3 regions of the Rhizobium sp. GCM10022189 genome follow, and region 1 is predicted to be linked to each of the others. Evidence: riboswitches for the same ligand, from Rfam matches in the RefSeq annotation. Region 1 holds a riboswitch; each other region holds the start of a gene.
The links. Region 1 has a riboswitch for cobalamin ahead of nrdH (glutaredoxin-like protein NrdH). Riboswitches for the same ligand answer to the same signal wherever they lie in the genome.

Region 1 (9,780 bases):
CATACTGAATGATCTTGGCGAGGTTATCGAAGGACTTCTTCATCGTGTCGGACTTCAGCGACTCCTCGTCGAGATCGTTGAAGGCCTTCTTGTAGAATTCCGGACCGCCGGTCGACAGCACGATGGAATCGAACATCGTGGCTTCCTGCCAGTTCTGACCGCCGAGGGCGAGCGGGATGACGCCGGCTGCCTTCGCCTTGTCGAGCAGCGCGATCAGGTCGTCGAAGGTCTTCGGCTGCGTACCGCCGATCTTGTCCATGACGGACTTGTTGATCCACAGCCAGTTGACGGAGTGGACGTTGACCGGTGCTGCGACCCACTTGCCGTCATAGACGGAGAACTTCTGCAGCGCGGCCGGAACGGATTTGTCCCAGCCTTCCTTCTTCGCCGTCTCGGTCAGGTCGCCCATGACGCCGGCCTGGGCATAGTCGAGCACGGTGTAGCCGAGCATCTGCGAAGCGGTCGGATAGGTACCGGCCGCAACCATCGCCTTCAGCGCGGTCATGGCCGCATCGCCGCCGCCGCCGGCGACCGGAACGTCCTTCCAGGCATAGCCTTCCTTGGCAAGGTCGCCCTTCAGCACGTTGAGCGCCGCGGCTTCCCCGCCCGACGTCCACCAGTGCAGCATCTGGACTTCCTTGACGTCGGCCGCATGAGCGCTGCCGAAGCCCGCCATCATCACGACAGCAAGGGCTGCCGAGCTCAAAAACTTGCGCATGAATATCCTCCCGTTCGTGAATGGGCAGCGAGATCCGCCTCAGCCGCCCCGATGCTGTCCGCCGCAAGGGCGGTCAGGCACCAGACCGCGCCTCCCAGCGCGGTTGACAATTTAAAACGTTATAAACGCAGCCGCGTCAAGTCCTTCCTCGACTCCCGAGAAAAATATGATTAGTCAAATAATTATTGATTTTATTTGATTTTTTCGGAAGAGCTAAGAAATCGTAAAAATTTAAATCGTTTGCATTGATTGATTGCGCGCCGGTTTCATCGTGTTATTGTAGCCGCGATCCAGCACGGAATGTCCTCAGTGACCGAATCGTCCCAACTGCAACGCGGTGAAAATCCGGACGCCGCGCAAAGACGCGGCAAGCCGACTTTGCGCACGATCGCGACCTTGACCGGTCTTGCGGTGACGACGGTTTCGCGCGCCTTGAGCGATGCGCCGCAGATATCGGTCGAGACGCGCGAGCGCGTCCACCGCATTGCCCGCGAGATCGGCTACCTGCCCGACCGCGCCGCCCAGCGCCTCAAGACGGGCCGCACCAATGTCATCAGCATCCTTCTCGATCCGCACCAGGAAGTCGTCGGTTTCGGCACCGCCATCATGTACGGCATCGCCAAGGTGCTGAAAGAAACGTCCTACCACCTCGTCGTTGCCCCGAATTTCCTGTCGACGACCGATCTCGAAGCGGCGGAATATATCGTCCGCAACAATTTCGCCGACGGCCTGATCTTCACGCGCACGGAGCCCTTCGATGCGCGCGTGCGGATGCTGCAGGAGGTGGGCTTCCCTTTCGTTTCCCACGGGCGCACCGAATTTTCGACGCCGCACCCTTATGTCGATTACGACAATTACGCCTTCGCCTATGAAGCCACCCGGCGCCTGATCGCCAAGGGCAGGAAGAAGGTCACGGTCGTCATGCCCCCGAAACGCCTGACCTTCAGCCAGCACATCCTTCACGGCTTCATGACCGCCGTGCGCGAGGCAGGCGTCGCCTACGAAATATCGGAGGCCGTCACGCTCGATTCGCCGGCCAACGAGCTGAGGGATTTTTTCCGCGCGCGCGCCGCCGCCCCTGACGTTCCCGACGGTTTTGTCTGTCCGGGCGAGGTTTCCGCGCTGGCGCTCGTCAGCGCGATGGGCGATGCCGGCCGCGTCCTGGCCGAAGATTACGATATCGTCGCCAAGGAGACGTCCCATCTCCTGACGCACCTTCAGCCGAAGATCGACACGATCTACGAGGATCTGGTCGAGGCCGGCGAACATCTCGGCCGGATGCTTCTTCAGCGCATCGGCAATCCGGCAGCCGAAAACGACAGCCTGCTGCTGCCGCCGCAAATCAACTTTCCGCTCGCCTGAGCGTGCCTTCAAGTGTCCCGGAAGGCGAAGACGTCGACCGGCTCGCCGAGCCCGCGCAACGGGAAGGTGCCGAGATCGTCCATCTCTTCGTCGCAGCTCGCCATCTCGACGAAAGCGCGCGACAGCAGTACAGGCCGCTTGACCTCCTTCGTCAGGCTTTCGAGCCGCGAGGCGATGTTGACCGCCGGGCCGATAACGGTGAAGTCCAGCCGCCGGCGTGATCCGATATTGCCGTACATGACATCGCCGACATGCACGCCGACGCCGTAACGCAGCGGATCGCGGCCCGCGCGCCGCAGCCTCTTGTTCAGCCGCGCCATCGCCGCCTGGCCGCCGCGGATCGCGCTCAGAAGATCGTTGCAGGCCGTCGGCTTTGTCAGCGGAAAGATAGCCAGCAGTCCATCGCCCATGAATTTGAGGATTTCGCCGCCGTTGCGCTCGATCGGATCGGATATGGCATCGAAATAATCGTTGAGCAGTTGAATGACATCGTCGCGCGGCCAAAGATCGGAAATGCTCGTAAAGTCGCGCAGGTCGCAGATCATGATCGCCGCCCCCACCGTCATGCCGCTGCCGCGCGTCGTAACGCCGGAAAGAATCTGTTCGCTCGCGTGCGGCCCCACATAGGTCTGCAACATCGTGCGTGCCATGATGTTCTTCAGCCTGATTTCGCTGACGAGCGTCAGGGCCGGCAGCAGGTCGCGCAGGAAATCGATGTGATCGTCGTCAAAGCCGCCGGGCTTGTTGGTGGAGAAGGTGACGATGTGGCGCTTGTCGAACGTATGCTCGACAGGCCAGGCGATATATTCGGTAAACCCGCCGTCCCGCAGCTCCTGATAGAGCGGATAGGTATATTGCTCCCCGTCGCGTTCGAGGTTCATCCGCACCTCGCCCGCGCCGTTGTGGATCTCGTTAACCGGGCTGTTCAGGAACTGCGGCGTCTTTTCCACGCCATAGGCAAAAGTGTTGATCTTTGCCTCCTTCATCCCTTTCGTCCACAGGATGCGGGCACCGATCCATTGCGGGTGATTGGTACGAAAATGCAGGCTCGAGCGCGTCACCGGCACACCGGCCGCCAGGAGCCTCTCGCACATTTCCACCAGGATATTGTCGATGAAGCGCTCGCCGCGTGTCTCGTTGACCAGCCAGTCGAGGATCCGGCGCCGGCGGATCGGCCAGACGCCCTCGGCAGCTTCGCCGGACGCATCCGCCCTTTTGAAAGAAGACTTCATCGAAAACTCCCGCTACGCCACATCAAACCGAAAACAGAATCTCTGCTCGCGCTGAATGTGGGCGATAGCGGGCCGGATGATAAGGGGCTACGTACGGTTAATCCCTAGAAATCCCAGTCTTCGTCTTCGGTGGCGACAGCCTTGCCGATGACATAGGACGAGCCTGAGCCCGAGAAGAAGTCGTGGTTCTCGTCCGCATTGGGCGACAGCGCCGACAGGATCGCCGGATTGACCTTGCAGGCCTCGGCCGGAAACAGCGCCTCGTAACCAAGGTTCATCAGCGCCTTGTTGGCATTGTAGTGCAGGAACTTCTTGACGTCCTCGCTCAGCCCGACGCCGTCATAGAGCGCTTCCGTATATTTCGCCTCGTTGTCGTAGAGTTCGAGCAGCAGGTCGAAGGCAAAATCCTTGATCTCCTGCCGGCGCTCTTCGGAGAGTTTTTCCAGGCCGCGCTGGAACTTGTAGCCGATATAATAGCCGTGCACGGCCTCGTCGCGGATAATGAGCCGGATCATGTCCGCCGTATTGGTGAGCTTGGCGCGGCTCGACCAGTACATCGGCAGATAGAAGCCGGAATAGAAAAGGAAGCTTTCGAGGAAGACGCTCGCAACCTTCTTCCTGAGCGCATCGCCGGACGCATAATGCTCCATGATCAGCGCCGCCTTGCGCTGCAGGAACTCGTTCTCCTCCGACCAGCGATAGGCATCGTCGACATCGGGCGTCAGGCAGAGCGTCGAGAAGATCGAGGAATAGGAGCGCGCATGCACCGCCTCCATGAAGGAGATGTTGGAGAGCACCGCCTCCTCATGCGGGGTTGCCGCATCGGCCATCAGCTTGACCGCGCCGACGCCGTTCTGGATCGTGTCGAGCAGCGTCAACCCGGTGAAGACGCGGATCGTCAGCTGCTGCTCAGCCGCCGTCAGCGTCGCCCAGGAGGGAATGTCGTTCGACAGCGGCACTTTTTCCGGCAGCCAGAAATTGCCGGTGAGGCGGTTCCAGACTTCGAGATCCTTGTCGTCCTCGATACGGTTCCAGTTGATGGCGCGCACGCGGGAGGCGGGTTTGAAGGCCATGTTCATTAGTCTGTCTTTCCTCGACAAAATCTGTTGGAGTTCGTGGCCCCCTCACCCTGCCCTCTCCCCGCTGGGGGAGGGGGACGCCGTGCAAGCCGCTTGTTTCTTCTGCCCATCGGGAGAAGGTGCCGGCAGGCGAATGAGGGGGCCACGGGCTCGAAACTCTCGGCCCAGAGCCGGAAATCAAATCAAAGCGTACAAGACACGCAGCCCTGCACCTCGGTGCCGGACAGCGCCATCTGGCGAAGGCGGACGTAGTAGATCGTCTTGATGCCCTTCTTCCAGGCATAGATCTGGGCGCGGTTGATGTCGCGCGTCGTTGCCGTATCGCGGAAGAACAACGTCAGCGACAGGCCCTGGTCGACATGCTGGGTGGCCGCCGCGTAGGTATCGATGATCTTCTCCGGTCCGATCTCGTAGGCGTCCTCGTAATAGTCGAGATTGTCGTTGGTCATGAACGGCGCGGGATAATAGACGCGGCCGATCTTGCCTTCCTTGCGGATCTCGATCTTCGACACGATCGGGTGGATCGAGGAGGTCGAGTGGTTGATGTAGGAGATCGAGCCCGTCGGCGGCACGGCCTGCAGGTTCTGGTTATAGAGCCCGGAGGCCATGACGGCCTTCTTCAGCTCCAGCCAGTCTTCCCGCGTCGGAATATGAATGCCGGCGCCGTCAAACAGCGCCTGCACCTTCTCGGTCGCCGGCTTCCATTCCTGCTCGGTATATTTGTCGAAATAGTCGCCCGAGGCATATTTCGACTTCTCGAAGCCCTTGAAGCTTGAACCACGCTCGACCGCCAGGCGGTTGGAGGCGCGCAGCGCGTGATAGGTCACCGTGTAGAAATAGATATTGGTGAAATCGACGCCCTCTTCCGAACCGTAGTGGATGCGCTCGCGGGCGAGATATCCGTGCAGGTTCATCTGTCCCAGGCCGATGGCGTGGCTGTCGTCATTGCCCTTTTCGATCGACGGAACCGAGGAAATATGGCTCATGTCGGAAACGGCCGTCAGCGCCCGGATCGAGGTCTCGATCGTCTTGCCGAAATCGGATGAATCCATCGCCATGGCAATGTTGAGCGAGCCGAGATTGCAGGAAATATCCTTGCCGAGATGCTTGTAGGACAGGTCGTCGTTAAACGTGCTCGCCTCGCTCACCTGCAGGATTTCCGAGCAGAGATTGCTCATGGTGATGCGGCCGTCGATCGGGTTTGCCCGGTTCACCGTGTCTTCGAACATGATGTAGGGATAGCCGCTCTCGAACTGGATCTCGGCGATCACCTGGAAGAATTCGCGCGCCTTGATCTTCTTCTTGGTGATACGGGCATCCGCCACCATCTCGCGATACTTCTCCGTCACCGAGATTTCGGTGAAGGGCACGCCATAGACCCGCTCCACGTCATAGGGCGAGAAGAGGTACATATCCTCGTTGTTCCTGGCGAGCTCGAAGGTGATGTCGGGCACAACGACGCCGAGCGACAGCGTCTTGATGCGGATCTTCTCGTCGGCATTCTCACGCTTGGTATCGAGGAAGCGCATGATATCGGGGTGATGCGCGTTGAGATAGACGGCGCCCGCCCCCTGCCGCGCACCGAGCTGGTTGGCATAGGAGAAACTGTCTTCCAGCAGCTTCATGACGGGAATAATGCCGGAGGACTGGTTCTCGATCTGCTTGATCGGCGCACCAGCCTCGCGGATGTTCGTCAAGGACAGCGCCACGCCGCCGCCGCGCTTGGAAAGCTGCAGTGCGGAATTGATGGAGCGGCCGATCGATTCCATATTGTCTTCGACGCGCAGCAGGAAGCACGAGACGAGCTCGCCGCGCTGTTTCTTGCCGGCATTGAGGAAGGTCGGCGTTGCCGGCTGGAAACGGCCGCTGATGATCTCTTCGACCAGATCGCGGGCGAGCTGCTCGTTGCCCCCGGCCAGCGTCAGCGCCACCATGCAGATACGGTCTTCATAACGCTCCAGGTAGCGCTTGCCGTCGAAAGTCTTCAGCGTATAGCTGGTGTAATATTTGAAGGCGCCAAGGAAGGTCGGAAAACGGAACTTCTTGGCATAGGCCTGGTCGAACAGGTCACGCACGAAATTGAAGGAATACTGGTCGAGCACGTCCTGCTCGTAATAGCCTTCGGTTACGAGATAATCGAGCTTCTCCCGAAGATTGTGGAAGAACACCGTGTTCTGGTTCACATGCTGCAGGAAATACTGCTTGGCCGCCATGCGGTCCTTGTCGAGCTGGATCTTTCCCTCATCGTCATAGAGGTTCAGCATCGCGTTCAGCGCGTGGTAGTCCAGCGCTTCGGCCGCCTTCAGCGGCTTTGCGCCCGCATCCCGCGTCAGGCTTGTTCCCGTGTCCAAAATCGTCCCATCCCGTTTTTGACATTGGCGACATCCTCGGCAGTTCCCAGAAGCTCGAACCGGTAGAGATACGGCACCCGGCACTTCTGCGAGATCACGTCGCCGGCAAGCCCGTAGGTCTCGCCGAAATTGCTGTTGCCCGCAGCAATCACGCCGCGGATGTTGGAGCGGTTTTCCGCGTCGTTGAGGAAGCGGATCACCTGCTTGGGCACGGCTCCCTTCACGATTCCCGGGGCCCCGTCGCCGCAATAGGTGGGCGAGATCAGCACATAGGGTTCGTGAACGTGGATGTCTTCAGCGCCGAGGGGAATGCGCGCCGCGCGCAGTCCCAGCTTCTCGACGAAACGATGGGTATTCTCGGACCGGCTGGAAAAATAGACGATCAGGCCCATCGCTCCTCTCCGCTCAGGAGAGCGCGCTGATCATGTCGGGACGGAAACCCGCCCAGTGGCTGTCGCCGGCAACGACGACCGGGACCTGCATGTAGCCCATGCCGCGCACGCGATCGAGCGCGTCGGCATCCTCGGAAATATCGATGATCTGATAGTCGACGCCCAGACGGTCGAGGGCGCGGTAGGTAGCGGTGCACTGTACGCAGGCAGGCTTGCTGTAAACGGTAACGCTCATCATGTTCCTCGTGATGTCAATGGATTCCGGACGCAATACTGGGATCGGGCGCCTTGCGGCGTCCGAGGCAACGCTTGATATGGATCTGGCAAATGGGCGTATTACACGCCGAACACTCTTCCCCGCAGGATCTGCGCAGGCGGCGGTTTTGATGCTCTCGACATGACTTCAACCCCGAAGTGTTCATGCGGACGTTCGGGGGCAGCGCAACGGATGCGGATTTCTCCGCCTGACATCTACGCGACCTTCCGGACACCCCGCCCGTGGACATCTCGTTCAAGGCAGGTCTCCTGGCTCGCGGGTCGAAGCACCCTGCCCCCAGCCTTCCCAAAGCTTCATGCCTCAGTGACCTGAAATCGGACAGTTGCTCGCCGCTTACAGTTGCGGGGGCAGCTCCGGCCTTGTCGCGCCGTCATGGCGAAACGCACCGTATTCCCGTCTTAGCCCTCGACCCTCACGAATCGAAGGAACCTTGAACACTAGATATAGTACGCGAATCCCGGTTTGCGTCAACGGATGGTTTGCGCATCGCGTTACGGCATGTTTGAAATCGCTGCATTCCTGTGAAAAACGTGGTTAATGGATGCTTAAATAAAGCAGGCTGCGGAGGAGGGCTTGCGGGTGGAAGCCGGCAGATCGCCGGCTTCCGGGAATCAGTTGGACGCTCAGGAGTGGGTCGATGCTGCCGCCCCACGCAGCAGCCTTGCGGCAGCGACCATGTTGACGAGCGCCGGGCGAACCTCTTCCCACTTGCGCGTCTTCAATCCGCAATCCGGATTGATCCAGAGCTGCCCGTCCGTCAGACGCCGGCGCGCCAGCGTCAGGAGTTCGGTCATCTCCTCGACTTCGGGAACGCGGGGCGAATGGATGTCGTAGACGCCAGGGCCGATCTCGTTCGGATATTTGTAGCTGCGGAAGGCCTCCAGCAGTTCCATCTTCGACCGTGAGGTCTCGATCGAGATCACGTCGGCATCCATCGCCGCAATCGCATCGATGATCTGGTTGAACTCCGAATAGCACATATGCGTGTGGATCTGCGTTTCGTCCGATACGCCGGATGAGCACAGGCGAAAACTTTCGACAGCCCAGTCGAGATAGGTCTTCCAATCGGCCTTGCGCAGCGGCAGGCCTTCGCGAAGGGCGGCCTCGTCGATCTGGATCATCGCCGCGCCGGCCCGTTCGAGATCGAGCACCTCGTCACGGATCGCGAGCGCGATCTGCCGACTGACATCGGCACGCGAGAGATCGTCGCGCACGAAGGACCAGTTGAGGATCGTCACCGGCCCGGTCAGCATGCCCTTGACCGGCTTTTGCGTCAGCGATTGCGCATAACGCCACCATTCCACCGTCATCGGTGCGGGGCGGAAGACGTCGCCGAAGATGATGGGCGGGCGGACATAGCGCGAGCCGTAGCTCTGCACCCAGGCATGCTGTGTGAAGGCGAAACCGGAAAGCTGCTCGCCGAAATACTGCACCATGTCGTTACGCTCGAATTCGCCGTGGACGAGCACGTCGAGGCCGATCTCTTCCTGCCAGCGGATCGCCGCTTCGGTCTCCTTTTTCAGGAAGGCATTGTACTCTGTCTCGCTGATCGTGCCCCTGGTGAAGGCCGAGCGGGATTTTCGCACGTCCGACGTCTGCGGGAAGGAGCCGATCGTCGTCGTCGGAAAGAGCGGCAGCCGAAGTTTACGCTCCTGCAGGCCTGTCCGCTCGGCAAAGGCACTGCCGCGTGTCTTCATCGCCGCATCGATCGCGCCGACGCGCTGCCTGACTTTCTGGTCATGCACGCGCGCGGATCGAGCCCGCGAGGCGACGGCCTGCGAGGCGGCCGCAATCGCTCCGGAAGCCTTGCCGGCATTGCCGAGCGCTGCAATTTCGTCCAGTTTCTGGGTCGCGAAGGCGAGCCACGATCTCAGCTCACCATCAAGCCCGGTCTCCAGTTCCAGATCGATCGGCACATGCAGCAGCGAGCAGGAGGGCGCGATCTGCAGCCGGTCGGCACCGAAATGCCGGACCAGCGGTTCAATCTTCTGCAGGATCGCAGCGAGGTCCGCCCTCCAGATGTTGCGCCCGTCGATGACGCCAAGCGACAACACCAGGCCGTCGGGCGCCTTGAGAAGCGCGTCGATCTGCTGCGGAGCGCGAACGAGATCGACATGCAGCCCCGCGACCGGCAACGCAAGCGCCGTCGGCAGATTGTCGCCGATTGCGCCGAAATAGGTGGTGAGCATGATCTTCAGGTTCGGCACCAGTTCGTGCAGTGCCCGGTAGGCATGGTTCAGGGCCGCCTGCTCTTCTCCCGAGAGATCCAGCACGAGGCACGGTTCGTCGATCTGTACCCAGTCGGCCCCGGCGGCGCTGAGTTCCGCAAGCACCCTTGCATAGACCGGCAGCAGGCGTTCCAGCAGGCT
Region 2 (9,780 bases), on a different contig from region 1:
ACCCGCCTGCGCCATCGCCCGCATCACCTCGATCGTCCCGGCCGGCGTATCGAGCCCGACGCCGTTGCCGAGCCGTCCGTCCCGGTTCGGATAGTTCGCCATGACAAGCGCAATCCGCCGCTCCGAAACTGGCCGCTGCCGCAGCCGCGCCCAGCTGGCGGCAAGGGCCGCGACATAGGCCATGCGCCCGCCATCCGGCTCGCTGGACACGATATTGGCCTCGACATCAGCATCGTAGCGGGCGGCGGCCTTGAAGGAGACGGCGCGCGACAGCACGCGGCCATCCACCTCCGGCAGCGCCACATTCATGCCGAGATCGCGGGCCGACAGCCCCTGCGAGGAACCGGCCCAGGCCTCCCGCGACGAGGCGGAAAAGATCGCCTGCAGCACGACGGCGTCATTGGCCTCCAGCACCGTCGGCTCGCGATCGGCGCCGGGTGCAGAGACGGCAAAGCCTGTCGTGTTGATGACGACGTCGGGTTTGAGCTCGGCGAAGATAGATTCGAGGATACCTTTGGAGATGGGGTCCTTGAGGCTGTAGGCAAAGACCGGCAGCGGCCGCAGGCCCTGCGCCTGCAGGGCTTCGATCAGGGCTTCGACGGGGCGGGTTTCGCCGCTCTGCACGAGGGCGCGGTAGAAGGCGATGGCGACGATGGGCAACGACCGTCCCTTCTCCCCGTCGGGGGTCCGAAGGACGGGTCGAGACCCGCGGCTCGACCCCGGTCGGTGGCCCGAAGGGTCGGATGAGGGGGCCACCCCACAAACGTCTGCATCGTGTTCCTGTTGCTCACTCCTTGCGTCGCTCGCCCCCCTCATCTGCCCTGTCGGGCATCTTCTCCCCGCTGGGGCGAAGACCGAACCGGTAAACTCCTTCCACTCCTCAACCCCAACCAGCCCCCGCCCCGGCCACCAGATCCCCGCCTTCATCAGCGGCGCGGCCGGCGCCGGCTTCTCCTCGCCCGAAAGCATCGCCGCCGCATAGGCGAGAAAGCCCCGCGCATTGGCATCCCCGCCCTCGATCAGATAGGCCCAGAGCGCGTTCAGATCCTCCAGCGCCACGTTCGAAAACGGCGTCAGCCCCGCATCCGGCCTGCTGTCGCCCGGCAGCACCGCAATCAGCGCCCCGCTGCGTGCGGCGGCCGCATGCAGCGCCTCCAGCGCATAGTGAAAATAGCTCGCCCCGCCGAGCGCCCGCACGATGATGAGCTTCGCATGCCGCGCCGTGCGTTCCACATAGGTATCGACCGACATCGGATGTTTCAGGCTCATCAGGCTCGCAAGCCTCAGGGAATAGCCCGCCCCGCCGGCATGCGCCGCGGCAACCGCCGCAAGCTCGGTATCGGCGGCCGACAGGAACAGGATATCGCCCGGCGACTGGCCGAGGTCGATCGCCTCGTCCCCGTCGCTGATCGTTCCCTGCTGGGCGAGAAGCAGATGCATTCAATATCCTCAGACGAGCGCTTCGATCGCCTTGCGCACCGCGTCCTGGTCCATCTCGTGCAGGCCGATGACGACGAGGCGTGTATTGCGCGTTTCACCCGGCGCCCAGGCGCGGTCGAAATACTGGTCGACGCGCGCCCCCACGGCCTGCAGCTGCAGGCGCATCGGCTTGCCGGAAACATCGACGAAGCCCTTCAGGCGCAGCACGTCATGTTCGGCGATGATGCCCTTCAGCTTCTCGACGAAGCCGGCCGCATCCGGGACGGCACCGAGCTCGACGACGAAACTGTCAAATTCGTCATGGTCGTGCGGCGCGCCGTCCTCATGCTCCAGCTCGTGATGGGACTTGCGGTTGCCGATATCGTCTTCCGTGCCGATGCCGAGGCCGAGCAGCACGCCGGCCGGCACCTCGCCGTTCCTGGCCTCGATCATCACGGGCTTGCGGGCGATGCGCGAGGCGACTTCGCTCTTCACGCGGCCAAGCCCGTCGGCATCGATCAGATCGGTCTTGTTGAGCACGATCAGGTCGGCGCAGGTCAGCTGGTCCTCGAACAGTTCCTCGATCGGGCTTTCGTGATCGAGCGATTCGTCCGCCGCGCGGCGCGCGTCGACGGCATCGTGGTCGTCGGCAAAACGCCCGGCGGCAACCGCCGCGCTATCGACCACGGTGATGACGCCGTCGACGGTCACTTCGCTGCGGATGTCAGGCCAGTTGAAGGCGGCGACGAGCGGCTGCGGCAGGGCAAGGCCCGAGGTTTCGATGACGATATGGTCCGGGCGCTGGTCGCGCTCCAGAAGCTTCGTCATGGTCGGGATGAAATCGTCGGCCACCGTGCAGCAGATGCAGCCGTTGGTCAGCTCGATAATGTCGTCCTCGGTGCAATTCTCCGCCCCGCAGCCCTTCAGCACGTCGCCGTCGACGCCGAGATCGCCGAACTCGTTGATGATGAGCGCGATCTTCCTGCCGCCGGCATTGGTGAGCAGGTTGCGGATCATGGTCGTCTTGCCGGCGCCGAGAAAGCCGGTGATGACGGTTGCGGGAATTTTCTGCTGCATGGTCTAACCCTTCATTTTCAGCGGCAGTCCGGCCGCGATGAAATAAACGTCGTCGGCTTGCGCCGCGATCATCTGGTGCAGCCGTCCGGCATGGTCGCGAAACTCGCGCGCCATGCGGTTCTCCGGCACGATGCCGAGGCCGACTTCATTGGAAACGATGACGAGCCGCGCCTTTGCCCGCGGCAGGAAGGCGGCAAGCGCGGCCGACCGGGCGGCGATATCGCCCCCCTCCATCATCAGGTTGGTCAGCCACAGCGTCAGGCAATCGACGAGGACCGCCCGGCCCTCGCCGTCGATGGCGGCAAGCCGCTCGGCAAGATCGAGCGGCTCCTCATGCGTGGTCCAGGCGGGGCCGCGATCGGCCCTGTGCTGGTCGATGCGCGCCTGCATCTCGTCGTCCCAGGCGCGGCCGGTGGCGACGTAATGGCGCTCGAGGCCGCTTGCGGTGACGAGATTTTCGGCGAAGCGGGATTTGCCGGAACGGGCGCCGCCGAGGATGAAGGTGGCGGTCATGATAATGCTGCCCTGGGAGAGAGGGCGTGCCCCTCTCTCCTCCCCTCATTCCTGTGCTTGTCACAGGAATCCAGCGTGCCCAAGTCCTTGGGCACGAGAGACTCGTTCAACGATGGCATAGATTCATTCACGGCGCAGACGCGCCGTGGCTGGATTCCTGTGACAAGCACAGGAATGAGGGAGGAGAGGAAAGCGCGCGCCAGGGGCCTACCACCGTCAGGCGCCAGAACCCCATTACCGACGGGCGTCGAAACACCACCCCCACATCTCACCACACGAGGCAGCGCCGAATCGCATTCTTCAGCCAAGACAACCTCCGTGCTGGCAGCGGGCAAGATACCCAGATTGGGCATTATGCCCGGCACGGATGGCAGGTCTCCTGGCTCGCAGCTATCGGCCCCGACCGGGGCGACCTCTGCAGGTCGCCCCTGATCGTGCCAGCGGATCCGCCTCGCCTTCCCGGCTGCCTGTCGTGAAAAGGCGGACGATTCGTAGAAATAGAGGCGTCCTGCCCCGGCTGATCACGATGCATTTCCAGTGGCTTTTCCGGCACCTGCTCCGCCTTGCCCGCCCGCGGAATGCGAGGCCGTCGGCGCAGCGGCGCACATGCCGGACGGAAGACCCTGACTGCTCTACAGTCGCGGGGTCGGCTGTGATGAAGGCGCCCGGCTTGGGTCCGCCCCGTCACATTCCCTTTTCATCCGGAAGGCGCAAGCCGATCCGGAACCATCCATTATGTGGTTTCATGGTTAGGCGCGCGCAATCCCCGTGTCAATTGCCGGCCGATGTGCCAAAGCCGTTCATCTCGACTTACACTACCAAGATTATCGAGTTTATTCAAAAACTTACGTCATAAAAACTTTACCGCCCAGCCGGTATTTTGCCGCAATTGCCGCTCATGCGGATGCCGGCTCCGCCCTTGACCCCCACTCATGCCGCCTAGTTTCCCCATGATGCTCTCCCGAATGGATATCCGCCGTTTCCGGCCCCTCACCACCATTTTCGATTTGGGACGCCTGCGGGCGCTCGTGCGCCACAGCGAAATGGGCATGGTCTTTGCCGGCGCGCTCGTCGGCATCGCCTCGGGGCTTGCGGTCACGGCCATGAGCTATGTCTCGGAACAGATGCACAGGCTGATCTTCGGCATTGACGGGACGGCAAGGCTCAGCGCCTCGCAGATCGACAGCAAGTTCCTGCTGATGACCGCCCCGATTGCCGGCGGCGCCCTCCTCGGCCTGCTGATCTTCATCCTCGCCAGATGGCGCAAGAAGCCGATGGTCGATCCGATCGAGGCCAACGCGCTGCATGGCGGCCGCCTGTCGCTGACCGACAGCATCCTCGTCGCCGTCCAGAATCTCGTGTCCAACGGCTTCGGCGCGTCCGTGGGGCTGGAGGCCGGCTACACGCAGCTTGCCGCCGGCATCGCCTCGAAGTTCGGCCTGAAGCTGCAGCTGCGCCGCGCCGATCTGCGCGTTCTCGTCGGCTGCGGCGCGGCCGGCGCCATCGCCGCCGCCTTCAACGCGCCGCTGACGGGTGCCTTCTACGCCTTCGAGCTGATCGTCGGCACCTACACGATCGTCTCGCTGACACCCGTCGTCGTCGCGGCCCTCGTCGCCACGCTGGTCGCGCGGCTGCTGGCCGGCAGCGATTTCGTCATCGACGTCGGCAGCTTCGGCGCCGTCCAGCCGGCCGATTACGTGCCGGCCATCGCGCTTGGCGCCTTCTGCGCCGGCATCGGCATTCTCATCATGCAGGGCGTCTCCTTCGTCGAGGAACTGGCGCGCAAGAGTTCCATCGCGCTGCCCTTCCGCCCGGCGCTCGGCGGCATCATCGTCGGCCTGCTGGCGCTGGTCTCGCCGCAGGTGCTTGCCGCCGGCCACGGGGCGCTGCACCTCAACCTTGCCCATGAGGTGACCATCCCGGCCCTCATCGGCCTCTTCCTGCTGAAATCGGTGGCCTCCGCCGTCTCCATCGGCTCCGGCTTCAGGGGCGGCCTGTTCTTCGCCTCGCTCTTCATGGGCGCGCTGCTCGGCAAGCTCTTCGCCTATTGCGCCCCCTATTTCGCCGATGCGACGCTGACGCCCGTCATCTATGCCGTGGTCGGCATGAGTTCGCTTGCCGTTGCCGTCATCGGCGGGCCGCTGACCATGACCTTCCTGGCGCTGGAAATCACCGGCGACTTTCCGATCACCGCCCTGGTGCTCGCCGCCGTCATCACCTCCTCGCTCGTGGTGCGCACCACCTTCGGCTATTCCTTCGCCACGTGGCGCTTCCATCTGCGCGGCGAAAGCATCCGCAGCGCCCACGACGTCGGCTGGATCCGCAACCTCACCGTCGACAGGCTGATGCGCTCGGACGTGAAGAAAGCGAAAAACAGCCTCACCCTCGACGAGTTCAGGCAGGCCTTCCCGATCGGCTCGACGCAGCGCGTCATCCTCGTCGACGACCACGACAAATATGCCGGCCTCGTGCTGGTTCCGGAGGTTTACGCCAATCCGACGAGCACGCAGGACGAGGGCCAGAAGCTTGCCGATTTCATCCGCTACAGGAACGATTTCCTGCAGCCGCAGATGAACGCCAAACAGGCCGCCGCGATCTTCGACAAGACGGAAAGCGAAGCGCTCGCCGTCGTCAACAACCTCATCGAGCGCAAGGTGATCGGCCAGCTCAGCGAAAGCCATACGCTGCGCCGCTACAGCGAAGAGCTCGACCGCCGCCGCCGCGAGGTCTCGGGCGAGATCTAGCTGCCAACGAGATCCGAAAGAAAACCGGCGTCGAGATGACGCTCCAGCTCGGCGGCAACCTCGTCCAGCGCCCGGTCGACGCTTTCGCGATAATTGGTCCGCTCGCCCGCAAGCCCGAAGCTTGCGAGCAGCCGCGCCCGGTAGGCATCGGAGCCGAACAGTCCGTGCAGATAGGTGCCCATGATGCGCCCGTCCGCCGAAACCGCGCCATCCGGCTCGTCGTCGACGATGGCCGCCGGCCGCTCGCAATCGGCCCCGGACGTTACGCCGAGATGGATCTGATAGCCCGACAGCGGCACGTCATATTCGGCCGAATGCGCGCGGCTGTTGCGCACCGTCTTTTCCGGCGCCATGTCCGTTTCGACATCGAGCAGCCCAAGTCCCTCGATCTCGCTTGCCGCTCCCTCGATGCCGAGCGGATCGCGCACCCGCCGGCCCAGCATCTGGTAGCCGCCGCAGATGCCGATCACCCTTCCGCCGCGCCGGACATGGGCGCCGATCTCGCGGTCCCATCCCTGCGCCCTCAGATCGGCCAGATCGGCAATGGTCGATTTCGAGCCCGGCAGGATGACGAGCCCCGCATCGGCAGGCAGCCGCTCGCCCGGCCGCACGAAGACGAGTTCGAGATCGGGCTCGGCGCGCAGCGGGTCGAGATCGTCGAAATTGGCAATGCGCGGCAGCACCGGCACGGCAATCTTCAGCGCTCCGGCGCGTCCCCTCGCCAGCCGCTCCAGCACGACGGAATCCTCCGCCGGCAGCCTGCCGGCCGCCGTCAGCCAGGGCACGACGCCAAAACAGGGCCAGCCGGTGAATTGCCCGATCGAGGCGATCCCGTCGTCGAACAGGCTGACATCGCCGCGGAACTTGTTGATGATATAGCCCGAAATCATCCGGCGATCCTCTTCCGGAAGGATCGCATGGGTGCCGACGAGCGAGGCGATCACGCCGCCGCGGTCGATATCGCCGACAAGCACGACGGGCACGTTTGCGCGCGTCGCAAAGCCCATATTGGCGATATCGCCGGCCCGCAGATTGATTTCGGCCGGCGAACCCGCCCCCTCGACGATGACGAGCTCGGCCCCTTCGCAGACCTTGCCGTAGCTTTCCAGCACGGAAGCGACGAGCTGCGGCTTCAGCCGCTGGTAGTCGCGCGCCCTCGCCTGCCCGAACACCTTGCCCTGCACGATGATCTGGCTGCCGTTTTCGGATTGCGGCTTGAGCAGCACCGGGTTCATGTGCACGGAAGACGGCGTGCGGGCCGCGAGCGACTGCAGCCATTGCGCCCGGCCGATCTCCCCGCCGTCGTCGGAAACGGCCGCGTTGTTCGACATGTTCTGCGGCTTGAAGGGCCTGACCTTCAGGCCGCGATTGGCCGCCAGCCGGCAAAGCCCCGCCACCAGCACCGTCTTGCCGACATCCGAGCCGGTTCCCTGCAGCATGATGGCTCTGGTCATTGGCCCCTGTCCGTGAAGCATTTCCGGCAGGCCTACAATGCGGGCCGATCCCAGGTCAACAGAGGGCCTGAAATGCGAAAACCGCGATCGGGCCATGGCCCTACGCGGTTTGCCGAAAAACGCTGGCGCCTTCACCAATACGCAATGAAGCTCGCTTTTTCCGGGACGCAATACCTGATCCGGAAAAGCAGCGGTTGTCCCCCGCCGCGCATCAACAGATAACGGCACATTCTTACCGGATGGTTAGTGAACGCCCGCCGGGAGGCGAATTTCGACCTTTTTTGAACTTTTTCGAATTTTCTGCTGCCGGAACCGCTTTCGGCCGGCGCCGCGCAGGGGGAATTTCGCCCGGCGGCACATGCGGCCGCCTCCGTCCGAGCGCCTGTATAAATTCTTCGGATTCAATAATTTAGTTCGTGACCTACACGGAAAAGAGAGTTGATTTCTTCTCGCAAATCAATAGGTTTGCTCATAATCAGCCATCGATAGAAATGGCCAGCGACGAGCCGCCGGAAAGCGAGACGAACGGCGCCGCAGACAGGAAAGCCCGGCAGAGCCAGTTGCGGCCGGGCGGTTGGCACCCTGAAGCGGCGGAGAGATTTGTCGGCTGATTGCCCGGTGCATGCGCGTTCGATCACATGAAAATTCCGGGGAAGTATAATGAAGACATTTTTCACGTCGTTCATTCTTGCCGTCTGCCTGTATGCCGGAATGTCGGAGGCGCAGGCCGCCGGATGCGGCAAGGTCTCGATTGCCGAGATGCGCTGGGGCTCCGCCGCCATTGCCGCGAGCTTCGACAAATTCATCCTGGAAAAGGGCTACGGCTGCTCCGTCACCATCGTCGACGGCGATACGCTGCCCACCTTCGCCTCCATGAACGACAGCGGCACGCCCGATATCGCCTCGGAATTCTGGGTGAAGGCCGTCAAGCCGCAGCTCGATGCCGCCATCAGCGCCGGCCGGCTGGTCAAGGGCGCCGAAATTCTGGCCGACGGCGCGGTCGAGGGCTGGTACATCCCGAAATTCATCGCCGACGCCAACCCGGATATCCGTTCCGTGCAGGATGCGCTCAAACATCCCGAACTCTTTCCCGATACCGACGATCCCTCGCATGCCGCGGTCTACAATTGCCCGGGAGAATGGGCCTGCCAGATCTCGACCAGCAACCTCTTCCGGGCGCTCGGCGCCGACAAGCTGGGTTTTACGCTGGTGAACAGCCGCAGCCCCGACGATTTCGACGATTCCATTGCCCGCGCCTTCGACAACAAGGTCGGCTGGCTGGGCTATTACTGGTCGCCGACATCGGTTCTCGGCAAATACGACATGAAGCAGCTCGGCTTCGGCGTGCCGCACGATCAGGCCGAATGGGACGCCTGCACCTCGGTGCCGCATTGCGCCGATCCCAAGGTGAACGCCTATCCGGTGTCGCAGGCCTTCACGCTGACGACCAGGGCTTTTGCCGACCGTGCCGGCCCGGTCATGAACTACCTGAAGATCCGCAGCTGGGACAACGAAACGATCAGCCAGGTCCTGGCCTGGAAGGATGAAAACGGCGAGGACGACGAGGACGCAGCCCTCTATTTCCTGGAGAATTACGAGGAACTCTGGAGCCGCTGGGTTCCGGCCGATGTAGCCGAGAAGGTCAAGGCCAGTCTATAAACCGTCCCGACAACAAGGACTGGACGATTCGCTATGACTGGCACGGTGCCCTTCCCCGATCGCGATACCGTCGCGGAAAAACTCGCGGCGCTTTCGCAAACCGACAAATCCTACCTGTCGCTGCTGATGGAAAATCCGGCTCAGGACGACAACCTGCTCGACGGCCTGCATCGCCATCTCGATCTCGCCTCCTCCGCGCGTCTTCTCAATTCGCTGAAGCTCGAAACGCTTGGCAAGTGGATCGGCGAAGCCGCGCCCGCCCGGCTGCAGATCAGGCTCATGGAGGCGGCCCGTTCCAGCCAGCACCCCGCCTATGCGGCGTTCCGGACCGGGCTGACCCGATCCGGCGGTCTCGAAAAAGCCTATCCGGCATCAAAAATCTGAAAACAATTACCTCTTCGCTGCGCGATCGACGCTACGGCCGGCATCCTGCGTTGCATTGACGGCATTCGCTGTGTCCCTGCCCATGCCGCGGATCGTGTTGGCGCAGGAAGACAGCGCAAGAAGGATCATCAAGGCGGATGCGATTTTACCCGTGGTCGTCATGTGTGAAATCCCTTTTTTAAATCAACCCGAACGGCGGATGCCGCCCGGGCGGGATAACGCATTCGTGAGCGAAAAGTTCACCGGCTGAAAGCCTTTCCTCCAGGCCACCGGCGCTTGCCGTTCAGCCGCGCTCGAAGCCCTTCGCGGCCAGCGCCTCGTCGATGGCGGCCGACGCCAGAAATGCCGACAGCCGCCCGGCTGCCTCCGCATCGCCCGCATCGGCGCCGATGCCGATGGCAAAGTCGATATAGCTCTGCAGTTCCGCCGGAAACCTGCCGACGAGCATGATTTCGGGAGCGGCGGCAAGGATGGACGTTATCGGAACCACCCCGAGTTCGGACTGCCCGCGGCCGACGGCCGCCACCGTC
Region 3 (9,780 bases), on a different contig from region 1:
CAATCAGACACGACTATGGCGAGAAATAGCCCGATCGAAACGATACGGATAGAATTCGAAACGATTTAAAAAATAAATAGGGCCTGTCGCCCGAAGGCAACGGCTAAATTCATGGTGCACCGGCGGCAGGCCGCCGATGCGGTACGCACACATTATTCAGGCAGCCTGCGGGGCGAGATCGCCCTCTTCAAGCAATTCGACAGATGTCAATGCCGGCACGTTGCTGGTCAGCGCGCGCCAGGTGATGAGTTCGAACGTACCGTCTTCATGCTCCACGATCGCCGTGCAGCTTTCCACCCAGTCGCCGGTATTGATGTAGCGGATGCCCTCCATATCCTCGATCACCGCATGGTGGATATGGCCGCAGATGACGCCGTCGGCGCCGCTCTTGCGGGCTTCGTCGGCCACCACGCGCTGGAACTCGCCGATGAAGTTGACGGCGTGCTTGACCTGCAGCTTGGCCCAGGCCGAGAAGGACCAGTAGGGCATGCCGAGGCGGCGGCGCACGGCGGCGAGCACCACGTTGACGCGGATCGCCATGTCGTAGGCCCAGTCGCCGAGATAGGCGAGCAGCCTTGCGTTGCGCACCACGACGTCGAATTCGTCGCCATGCAGGATCAGGTATTTCTTGCCGTCGGCGCCGTCATGGACGATTCGGTCGACCACTTCGATGCCGCCGAAATGCGTGCCCGGAAAGGCGCGCAGGAATTCGTCGTGATTGCCGGGAATATAGACGACGCGCGTGCCCTTGCGCGCCTTACGCAGCAGTTTCTGGACGACGTCGTTGCAGACCTGCGGCCAGTACCAGCTGCGCTTCAGGCGCCAGCCGTCGACGATATCGCCGACGAGGTAGATCGTGTCGGCCTCGTGATACCGCAGGAAATCCAGCAGGAAATCCGCCTTGGCGGCCTTCGAGCCCAGATGCAGATCGGAAATGAAGAGGGTGCGGAAGCGCCGGGGTTCCATCATGTCTGTCACAAGCCTTTCCGCTCGTGTCCCATCGTTCTTCGTCTGGTCTTCCAAAATCAGACTCGTGTATCAGGAAGATGACAAAGCGCGGGAAAGCCCTGCAAAGCCGTTCATACAGGCTAGATGTGGAGCGCCTGGTGGCCTTTCCACGGTGCTTCACCGGGAACGCCAACCGAACCTCCCCTTCGAGGCTCTGGCCGGCTTCACGCCAACACATTCAAATTCCGGCGCTGGCGCGAAACTCCTTCCCTAAAACATCAATCCTCAGGCAGTGCGCACCGTCGCCATCGGTTTCACGTTCTGGTTCATCCGGAACAGATTGTTCGGATCGTAACGCCGCTTGATCTCAGCAAGGCGGGCGTAGTTGGTGCCATAGGCGGCTTCGACGCGGTCGGTTTCGTCGTCAGGCATGAAGTTGATATAGGCGGTTCCCACAGCATGCGGCTTGGTGGCATCGAAAAGCTCGCGCGCCCAGCCGACGCAGCTTCCGTCCATCCCGCTTTCCCGCCAGCGGGCATGCACATTCATGACGAAATGCGAGCTGCGCTGCGGAAACGCGGTGGCCTCGTTGGCCACGCGCCCGGCAGCACCCCCGACATGGCCGATGAAGATCTCACATTCCGGGCCGGGCAGCCTGCGCACCGCCTTGAGCAGCACGTCGATCGCCGCATCGGACAGGGAAGCGAAATCCTGGCTCTTCCAGTAATTGCGCGCACCTGGTGTGAGCAGCGGATCGAAGGCCTGCTGCCAGCTGGTGAACGGCATCGGGCCGACGATATCGGCAATCGGCTTTCCGATAGCGCGCAACCTGGCAGCAGCCTTCTCACCCGCCGCGACATCTCCGCAATAGCACATCGCCAGCACCACGATCTCCTTGCCGTGCCATTCGGCCGGCAGGAAGGGCAGCGGCGGCGCCTGACGCATCACCACCCAGCAGGTCAGTTCGTCGGGCGCCGCCTCCAGCGCTTGCCGGTATTCCTTCAGCACTTTTTCCGCATCGGCGAAGGGATGCACGACTAGCCCGGCGAGAACCTCGGTGTCGAGCGGGTTGAGCTTGAACTCGAAGGAGGTCACGACGCCGAAATTGCCGCCGCCGCCGCGCAATGCCCAGAAGAGATCGGGCTTATCCGTCTCGCTCGCCTTGACCAGTTCGCCATCCGCCGTCACCACGTCGACCGAGAGCAGATTGTCGAGGGTCAGTCCGAATTTGCGAGTCAGCCAGCCGAAGCCGCCGCCGAGCGTCAGGCCGGCGATGCCTGTCGTGGAATTGATGCCGGTCGGCAGCACTAGCCCGAAGGCCAGCGTTTCCTTGTCTACATCGGCAAGGGTTGCACCCGGCTCGATCCTGGCGCGCCGCGTCTGCGGATCGACCCGCACCGATTTCATCGCCGACAGGTCGATGACGACGCCGCCGTCGCAGACGGCGTTGCCGGCAATGCCGTGCCCGCCGCCGCGCACCGAAACGAGAAGATTGTTGTCGCGCGCAAATCGCACCGCTCGAACGACATCGGCAGCGCCCGCACAGCGGGCGATGAGGCCGGGCCGCCGGTCGATCATCGCATTCCAGATCGCCCGCGCCTCGTCGTAATTCGTATCCTTGCTCGTCAGGAGACTGCCGCGAAATCCGGCGGCAAATGCATCGATGGCCACGTCATTGACCATCGCCTGACCCCTTTGCAGGGTCGTGAGGTTCAAGTTGTCCATGAGTTCCTCCATGCGACCGGCGCCCCGCACCGTCGCGTGCGGCATTCTGCGCTTGCCGCCCTCACCAGACAAGTTTCCCCAAAAGGATTAGCTGGCGGCAACCGTTCGGCACCAAGAGCCGCCCCGCCCCCCGCACGAAAACTTTCCCCACGCCGCATTTCCGTACTGTCCAGGCCGGTCGATTGATGTATGGAGGAAGCTCCAAAAGACTTCGAACAACGCTGGAGGCGGCGATGGATCACCAGGAGAAATCCAAATCGGAAAAGAATCTGACGGGCGGCAGCCTCGACGAGCAGGCGCTCTTCTTCCATCGCTATCCGCGCCCCGGCAAGCTGGAAATCCAGGCCACCAAGCCGCTCGGCAACCAGCGCGACCTGGCGCTCGCCTATTCGCCCGGCGTGGCCGCTCCCTGCCTCGCCATCCGTGACAATCCGGAACAGGCTGCCGACTATACGTCCCGCGCCAATCTCGTCGCCGTCATCTCCAACGGCACCGCCGTTCTCGGCCTCGGCAATATCGGCCCGCTGGCCTCCAAGCCGGTCATGGAAGGCAAGGCGGTGCTGTTCAAGAAATTCGCCAATATCGACGTCTTCGATATCGAAGTGGATGCGGCCGACGTCGACCAGATGGTGTCCACCGTCGCCTCGCTGGAGCCGACCTTCGGCGGCATCAACCTCGAGGACATCAAGGCGCCGGAATGTTTCCGCATCGAGAAGCAGCTGCGCGAGAAGATGAAGATCCCGGTCTTCCACGACGACCAGCACGGCACCGCCATCATCGTCGCCGCCGCCATCCTCAACGGCCTGGAACTCGCCGGCAAGAAGATCGACGAGGTCAAGATCGTCGCTTCGGGCGCCGGCGCGGCCGCGCTCGCCTGTCTCAACCTCCTGGTGACGCTCGGCGCCAGGCGCGAAAACATCTGGGTCCACGATCTCGAAGGCCTCGTCTATGAAGGCCGCGTCGAGCTGATGGACGAATGGAAGGCCGTCTACGCCCAGAAGAGCGACACGCGCACGCTCGCCGAAAATATCGGCGGCGCCGACGTTTTCCTCGGCCTGTCGGCCGCAGGCGTTCTAAAGCCGGAACTGCTGGCCCAGATGGCCGAAAAACCGCTCATCATGGCGCTCGCCAACCCGACGCCGGAAGTCATGCCGGATCTCGCCCGCGCCGCCCGCCCGGATGCGATGATCTGCACCGGCCGCTCCGACTTCCCGAACCAGGTCAATAACGTCCTCTGCTTCCCCTATATTTTCAGGGGTGCGCTGGATTGCGGCGCCGAGACGATCAACGAGGAAATGAAGATGGCCGCCGTGCGCGCCATCGCAGCCCTTGCCCGCGAGGAGCCGTCCGACGTTGCCGCCCGCGCCTATTCCGGCGAAACGCCCGTTTTCGGCCCCGATTACCTCATCCCCTCGCCCTTCGATCCGCGCCTGATCCTGCGCATCGCGCCTGAAGTCGCCAAGGCTGCGGCCGAAAGCGGCGTCGCGCGCCGCCCGATCGCCGATTTCGATGCCTATCTCGACCAGCTGAACCGCTTCGTCTTCCGCTCCGGCTTCGTCATGAAGCCGATCTTCACGGCCGCCAAGACGGCCGAGCGCAAGCGCGTCATCTTCTCCGAAGGGGAAGACGAGCGCGTGCTGCGCGCCGCCCAGGTGCTGCTCGAAGAAGGCATTGCCGAGCCGATCATCATCGGCCGCCCGCAGGTCATCGAGACGCGCCTGAAGCGCTACGGGTTGCGCATCCGCCCGCTCGCCGATTTCGAGGTCATCAACCCCGAGGACGATCCGCGCTTCCGCGAATATGTCGATCTCTACCTGCAGCTCGTCGGCCGTCGCGGCGTGATCCCGGAAGCAGCGCGCACCATCGTGCGCACCAACACCACCGTCATCGGCGCGCTGGCGCTGAAGCGCGGCGAAGCCGATGCGCTGATCTGCGGCCTCGAAGGCCGTTACGAGAAGCACCTGCGCGACGTGCGCCAGATCATCGGCAAGCGCCCGAACGTGCGCGATTTCTCCGCCCTCAGCCTGATGATCTCGCAGCGCGGCGCCACCTTCTTTACCGATACCTACGTGACCTTCAACCCGACGGCGGAAGAGATCGCCGAGGCGACGGTTCTGGCAGCGGAGGAAATCAAGCGTTTCGGCATCACCCCGCGCGCCGCCCTCGTCTCGCATTCGAACTTCGGCTCGCGCGAATCCGAAAGCGCCACCAAGATGCGCAATGCGCTGCAGCTCGTGCGCGAGGCAGCACCCGATCTCGAGGTCGACGGCGAAATGCACGGCGAAAGCGCGATCTCCGAGGAGCTGCGCCGCCGCGTCATGCCGCACACGACGCTCAATGACGAAGCCAACCTCCTGGTCTTCCCGAACCTCGATGCCGCCAACATCACGCTCGGCGTCGTCAAGTCGATGACCGACGGCCTGCATGTCGGCCCGATCCTGCTCGGCACGGCCATGCCCGCCCACATCCTGGCACCGTCAGTCACCTCGCGCGGCGTCGTCAACATGGCGGCGCTGGCCGTCGTCGAGGCCTCGCAGCCGGCCTAAACATGTCAAGCCTGTCGGGGACGCCCTATCGAGCGGCGTCCCCGATCCGACAGTTCGTCGGCGCGCTCGTTGCCGGCAATACCGGAATGGCCCTTGCACCAGGCAATGCCGATCGCCGGATTCTGCAACAGCCTGAGATCGACGGCCCTCCAGAGGTCCGCATCCGCTATCGCCCGGTTCCGGGCCTTGCCGCCGGGATTGCTCTTCTTCCAGCCGTTGTTCCGCCAGATCGCCCGCCAATGGTTGCAGCCTTCGACGGCGTAGACGGAATCGGACCAGATCAGCGCCGGCAGGCCCGCCGCCGCGCCGCCGATCCAGGCCGCCGCCTCAAGCACGGCGGTCAGTTCCATCCTGTTATTGGCGGAATTCTCCGCGCCGCCGAAGCCGGCGGCGATTTCGGCGCCGTCGCGGTAGGCGACGAAGGCCCATCCTCCCTGCCCGGAACCGGGCTCGAAACAGCCGTCCACGAAAACGTGAAGGCCCTGTCTGCCCTGCGGCATTGCCGATGCGGCTGCGCGGGAGAGCATGTCGCGTGGGATATCTGTCATATCAACTGTTTAGCTGTCACGGATGCCCCCGCGCGATTGCGGGAGCGGCGGAAACGGAGCATCGGGTCTTCTGGATAAGATCGCAAAAATGCGCTAGGAATTCATCCGAGCTTATTAAGGGAAATACGTTAAGACAAAGCGCGGCGGATTGAAGCCGCAATTCGCCGATGGATGCTTTTTCTCACTCCGGAACGACGTCGTGAAGCGCCGAAACCTGTATCTCGTCTTCTTTCTGGCATTCGCGGTTCCCGCAGAGGCGCAGACCAATGCGATCTGCGAGGATCTGCGCGGGCGTCTTGCCGACCTGCCGCAGGTGATCGGCAATGCCAACGGCACCGAGATGCGCCAATATGCGGGCGCGCTGGCCGAACAGAATCTGGAATTGCGCAAGGTGCGCGGCGATCTGCGCCGCTACGGCTGCACGTCCGGCAGCATGGTCGTCGTCGGCGGCGAGAATGCCGGCTTCTGCGAGGAGCTGGAACAGGCGCAGGCAAAGATGGTGGACAACATCCGCTACCTGCAGGACCGCCGCGACGCGTTGCGCCAGTCCGCTGTCGATCCGGCCCGCGAAGGCCTGCTGGCCGCGCTTGAAGACAATGGCTGCAACGGCGAGAGTTTCAGCGAACCCGCACAGGGCGATCTCTATGCGCCGGCCCCCTCGATCGAGGAACAGGCCATGCGCGGCGATACGTTCATTCCCCTCGGCGGCGGTGAGCGCTACGGCCTGCCGCGCGCCGAAATGCTCTCGCCCGTCAGCACCATCTGCGTGCGCACCTGCGACGGCGGCTTCTTCCCGATCAGCAACAACGCCACCTCGGTCGATTTCGGCCGCGATGCCGCGACCTGCGCCAAGATGTGCCCCGGCGTGGAGACGGAACTCTACTATCGCGATATTTCCAGCACCGAAGCCGCAAACATGATCTCGACGGCGACGGGCGCGCCCTATGGCGCGATGAAGAACGCCTTCGCCTACAAGACCCGCCCGCCCGGCGAAAAATCCGCCTGCTCCTGCAACCTGACGGCCTATTACGAGGAAATGCGCCGGAGCCAGACGGTCTCCGCGCCGGCGCCCGAGCCGCAGGGCTCGATCACCACGATCCGCACTGAGGCCCCGAAGGCCGCGAATACGCCGCCGCAGGCGCAGGTGCCGGATCGCCCCTACGATCCGGCAACCAAGGTTCGCCAGGTCGGCCCGCAATTCCTTGCCGGCGATCAGGGCAAGATCGATCTTGCCAATCCGGCCGTGTCAGGCCCGCAGCCGCAGCAGCAGCCGTAAAAGACGGCGCGGCCTTAGCCTGCCGCCTGCCCCCAGCCGTCATGGAAGACCAGCTCTTCCAGCGCCAGGCGCTGCCGCCAGCCCTTGACCGCCAGTTCCGGCTCTTCATAGAGCCGATCGACGAAACCGGCGCAGAGCCAGGCCACGACCTCGATATGATCGGGTATGCCGAGAATCTGCTTCAGGTCGCCCTCGCGAAAGATGCTGACCCAGCCGATGCCGACGCCTTCGGCTCGTGCCGCAAGCCACAGGTTCTGGATGGCGCAGACGGTGGAATAGCTGTCCATGCGCGGATTGTGCGTGCGCCCCAGCACGACGCTGCCGCTGCGGGTGGGATCGCAGGTGACGCAGATGCCGAGCGGCGCCTCGACGATTCCTTCGAGCTTCAGCGCGCGATAGGCCTGCCGCCGTTCGGCCGCAAACATCAGGGCGGCCTCTTCATTGGCCTTGACGAAAGCGTCGCGCACCCGCGCCCTCACCTCGGCGCTTTTGACCAGAACGAAATTCCACGGCTGCATGAAGCCGACCGAAGGCGCGTGATGGGCGGCCGTCAGAAGCCGCCTGATCAGGTCGTCCGGCAAGGGATCGGGCAGGAACTCGCCGCGCACGTCGCGCCGCGTCATGATTGCGTGATAGACGGCCTCGCGTTCGGCCGCAGAAAAACCGGATGCCGGGCAAACGGCATCGTCAATGGGTCGCATCGTCAAATCCCCAACAACGCAACCGCCCGCCGTCCGCGCGGGTTAGGTCTATCTTGCCAGGCCGGTCTTCTGACTCGGCGTCATCCGCCCGGCCGCTGCCTTCCCGGCCCTGCGGCCAGTGGCGTCATGAAGCGGCGGGCGTCGGCCTTACAGCGTTGGGCACGTTCCGGTCTTGCACCGGATTCCCGATTCTCCCGCCTGTGACGGCGGGCACCTGACAATCGGATCTATGGCGCGGAAACGGCACGACGGCAAGCCGCTGCGACATTGATTTCGTGGACAGGCCGAAAATGCTGGCCTAGAAGGAAGCCAGAATCCGACCGGTGCCGAAGGCGCCGAATCCCATCCCGTTGCATTCCGGTTGCCCGTGTCCCGTCTAACGCCGATGATCCTTGCGGTCGCCCTGTTCATGGAACAGATGGATTCGACCGTGATTGCCACCAGCCTGCCGGCCATTGCCGCCGATATCGGCACCTCGCCGATCGCGCTCAAGCTTGCAGTAACGAGCTACCTCGTGGCGCTGGCGATCTTCATTCCGATCAGCGGCTGGATGTCGGATCGCTTCGGCGCCCGCAACGTCTTCCGGCTGGCGATCTTCGTCTTCATGGTCGGCTCGGTCGCCTGCGCCTTTTCCAATTCCATCGCCGCCTTCGTGATCTCCCGCCTCATCCAGGGCGCCGGCGGCTCGATGATGACGCCGGTCGGCCGGTTGCTGCTGGTGCGCGGCACGCCACGTCACCAGCTGGTGAATGCCATGGCCTGGCTGACCATACCGGCGCTCATCGGCCCGATCATGGGGCCGCCGATCGGCGGCTTCCTGACCACCTATCTGAGCTGGCACTGGATCTTCTGGATCAACGTGCCGATCGGCATTATCGGCATTGCTCTCGTCACCCGCTTCCTGCCGGCGGTCGAGCCGCGCAGCCCCAAGCCGATGGATTTTCCGGGCTTCTTCCTTTCAGGGATAGGTTTTGCCGGTTTCGTCTTCGGCATTTCCGTCATCAGCCTGCCGGCCGTTCCCATCGTCTACGGTTATGTCACCGTCGCCGTCGGCATCCTCTCCGGCATCCTCTATTTCGTGCACGCGAAACGCACGCCGCATCCGCTGCTCGATCCGAAAATGTTCCGTTATCCGATGTTCCGGGCGGCGATTCTCGGCGCTTCGAATTTCCGCATGGGGCTTGGCGCGCTGCCCTTCCTCCTGCCGCTGATGCTGCAGCTCGGTTTCGGGCTGACGCCGCTGCAGTCCGGCTCGATCACCTTCGTCAGCGCGCTCGGCTCCATGGGCTCGAAATTCGCGGCATCGCGCACCTACAATGCCTTCGGCTTCCGCAACGTCATCGCGCTGACGACCTTCCTGGCGGCGATCTTCCTGGGCATCAACGGCTTCTTCACCGCCGAAACGCCTGTCTACGTCATCATGGGCTGTCTTCTCGTCGGCGGCCTGCTGCGCTCCATGGCCTTCTCGGGCGTCAACGCCATGGCCTTCGGCGATGTGGACGAGGCGGACAGCAGCCAGGCAACCGCCATCAATGCCGTGGCGCAGCGCATCTCCATGGCCATGGGCGTTGCCGTGGCCGGCACGATCCTGGAAGTCTCCGCAAGCTTCCATGGCGGCAGGCTCACGGTCGGCGATTTCCACATCGCCTTCTTCATCGTGGCGACGATCTCGGCGCTTGCCTGCATCACCTTCCTGCGCCTGCCCGCCAATGCCGGCGAGGAACTGACGACGCGGCGCCGCAAGAACCGGCATCCGGAAGAGGCAATGGCGGAAAGCCGCTGAAAACTTCACCGACCCGTCATTTTTCCTCACAGATTCCGCGTGACAATTCCAATTCGCATGTCTACATAGGCGGCATGTCGATTTCGTCCGTTTACGCATCGCGATTTTATTCGTACCGCTGCTTCCAGCGGATGCGGGTCTGTGCGTAACCGAAACTAACGCGACGACAACCCGAACAGCCGCTAGTCTACCTGGCGGCTTTTTTGTTCCGCACGGTATGACCAAACAGGAGAGCATACCGTGACCGATACCA

Region 2: linked by a shared signal. The riboswitch ahead of cobU (bifunctional adenosylcobinamide kinase/adenosylcobinamide-phosphate guanylyltransferase) and the one ahead of nrdH (glutaredoxin-like protein NrdH) in region 1 are both predicted to bind cobalamin.
Region 3: linked by a shared signal. The riboswitch ahead of bluB (5,6-dimethylbenzimidazole synthase) and the one ahead of nrdH (glutaredoxin-like protein NrdH) in region 1 are both predicted to bind cobalamin.

What each region holds. Positions count from the first base shown of each region.
Region 1 covers NZ_JBHSOR010000004.1:73,218-82,997, reverse strand. Annotated here, with positions in the region: gene ACFPWW_RS04830 (ABC transporter substrate-binding protein) at 1-718, opposite strand, end outside; gene ACFPWW_RS04825 (LacI family transcriptional regulator) at 1,028-2,080, shown strand; gene ACFPWW_RS04820 (adenylate/guanylate cyclase domain-containing protein) at 2,089-3,312, opposite strand; gene nrdF (class 1b ribonucleoside-diphosphate reductase subunit beta) at 3,417-4,391, opposite strand; gene nrdE (class 1b ribonucleoside-diphosphate reductase subunit alpha) at 4,574-6,742, opposite strand; gene nrdI (class Ib ribonucleoside-diphosphate reductase assembly flavoprotein NrdI) at 6,721-7,134, opposite strand; gene nrdH (glutaredoxin-like protein NrdH) at 7,148-7,369, opposite strand; cobalamin riboswitch at 7,632-7,859, opposite strand; gene metE (5-methyltetrahydropteroyltriglutamate--homocysteine S-methyltransferase) at 8,035-9,780, opposite strand, start outside.
Region 2 covers NZ_JBHSOR010000012.1:37,365-47,144, reverse strand. Annotated here, with positions in the region: partial or broken gene ACFPWW_RS09560 (cobaltochelatase subunit CobN) at 1-1,440, opposite strand, end outside; gene cobW (cobalamin biosynthesis protein CobW) at 1,450-2,496, opposite strand; gene cobU (bifunctional adenosylcobinamide kinase/adenosylcobinamide-phosphate guanylyltransferase) at 2,500-3,009, opposite strand; cobalamin riboswitch at 3,361-3,755, opposite strand; gene ACFPWW_RS09545 (chloride channel protein) at 3,963-5,753, shown strand; gene ACFPWW_RS09540 (cobyric acid synthase) at 5,750-7,207, opposite strand; gene ACFPWW_RS09535 (hypothetical protein) at 7,609-7,893, opposite strand; gene ACFPWW_RS09530 (glycine betaine ABC transporter substrate-binding protein) at 7,868-8,866, shown strand; gene ACFPWW_RS09525 (hypothetical protein) at 8,900-9,250, shown strand; gene ACFPWW_RS09520 (entericidin A/B family lipoprotein) at 9,257-9,412, opposite strand; gene ACFPWW_RS09515 (hypothetical protein) at 9,348-9,500, shown strand; gene ACFPWW_RS09510 (substrate-binding domain-containing protein) at 9,534-9,780, opposite strand, start outside.
Region 3 covers NZ_JBHSOR010000002.1:10,284-20,063, reverse strand. Annotated here, with positions in the region: gene ACFPWW_RS00315 (UDP-2,3-diacylglucosamine diphosphatase) at 157-969, opposite strand; gene ACFPWW_RS00310 (FAD-binding oxidoreductase) at 1,234-2,673, opposite strand; gene ACFPWW_RS00305 (NADP-dependent malic enzyme) at 2,907-5,219, shown strand; gene ACFPWW_RS00300 (ribonuclease H family protein) at 5,225-5,767, opposite strand; gene ACFPWW_RS00295 (DUF2865 domain-containing protein) at 5,967-7,043, shown strand; gene bluB (5,6-dimethylbenzimidazole synthase) at 7,058-7,744, opposite strand; cobalamin riboswitch at 7,786-7,977, opposite strand; gene ACFPWW_RS00285 (MFS transporter) at 8,130-9,527, shown strand; gene ACFPWW_RS00280 (3-deoxy-7-phosphoheptulonate synthase) at 9,768-9,780, shown strand, end outside.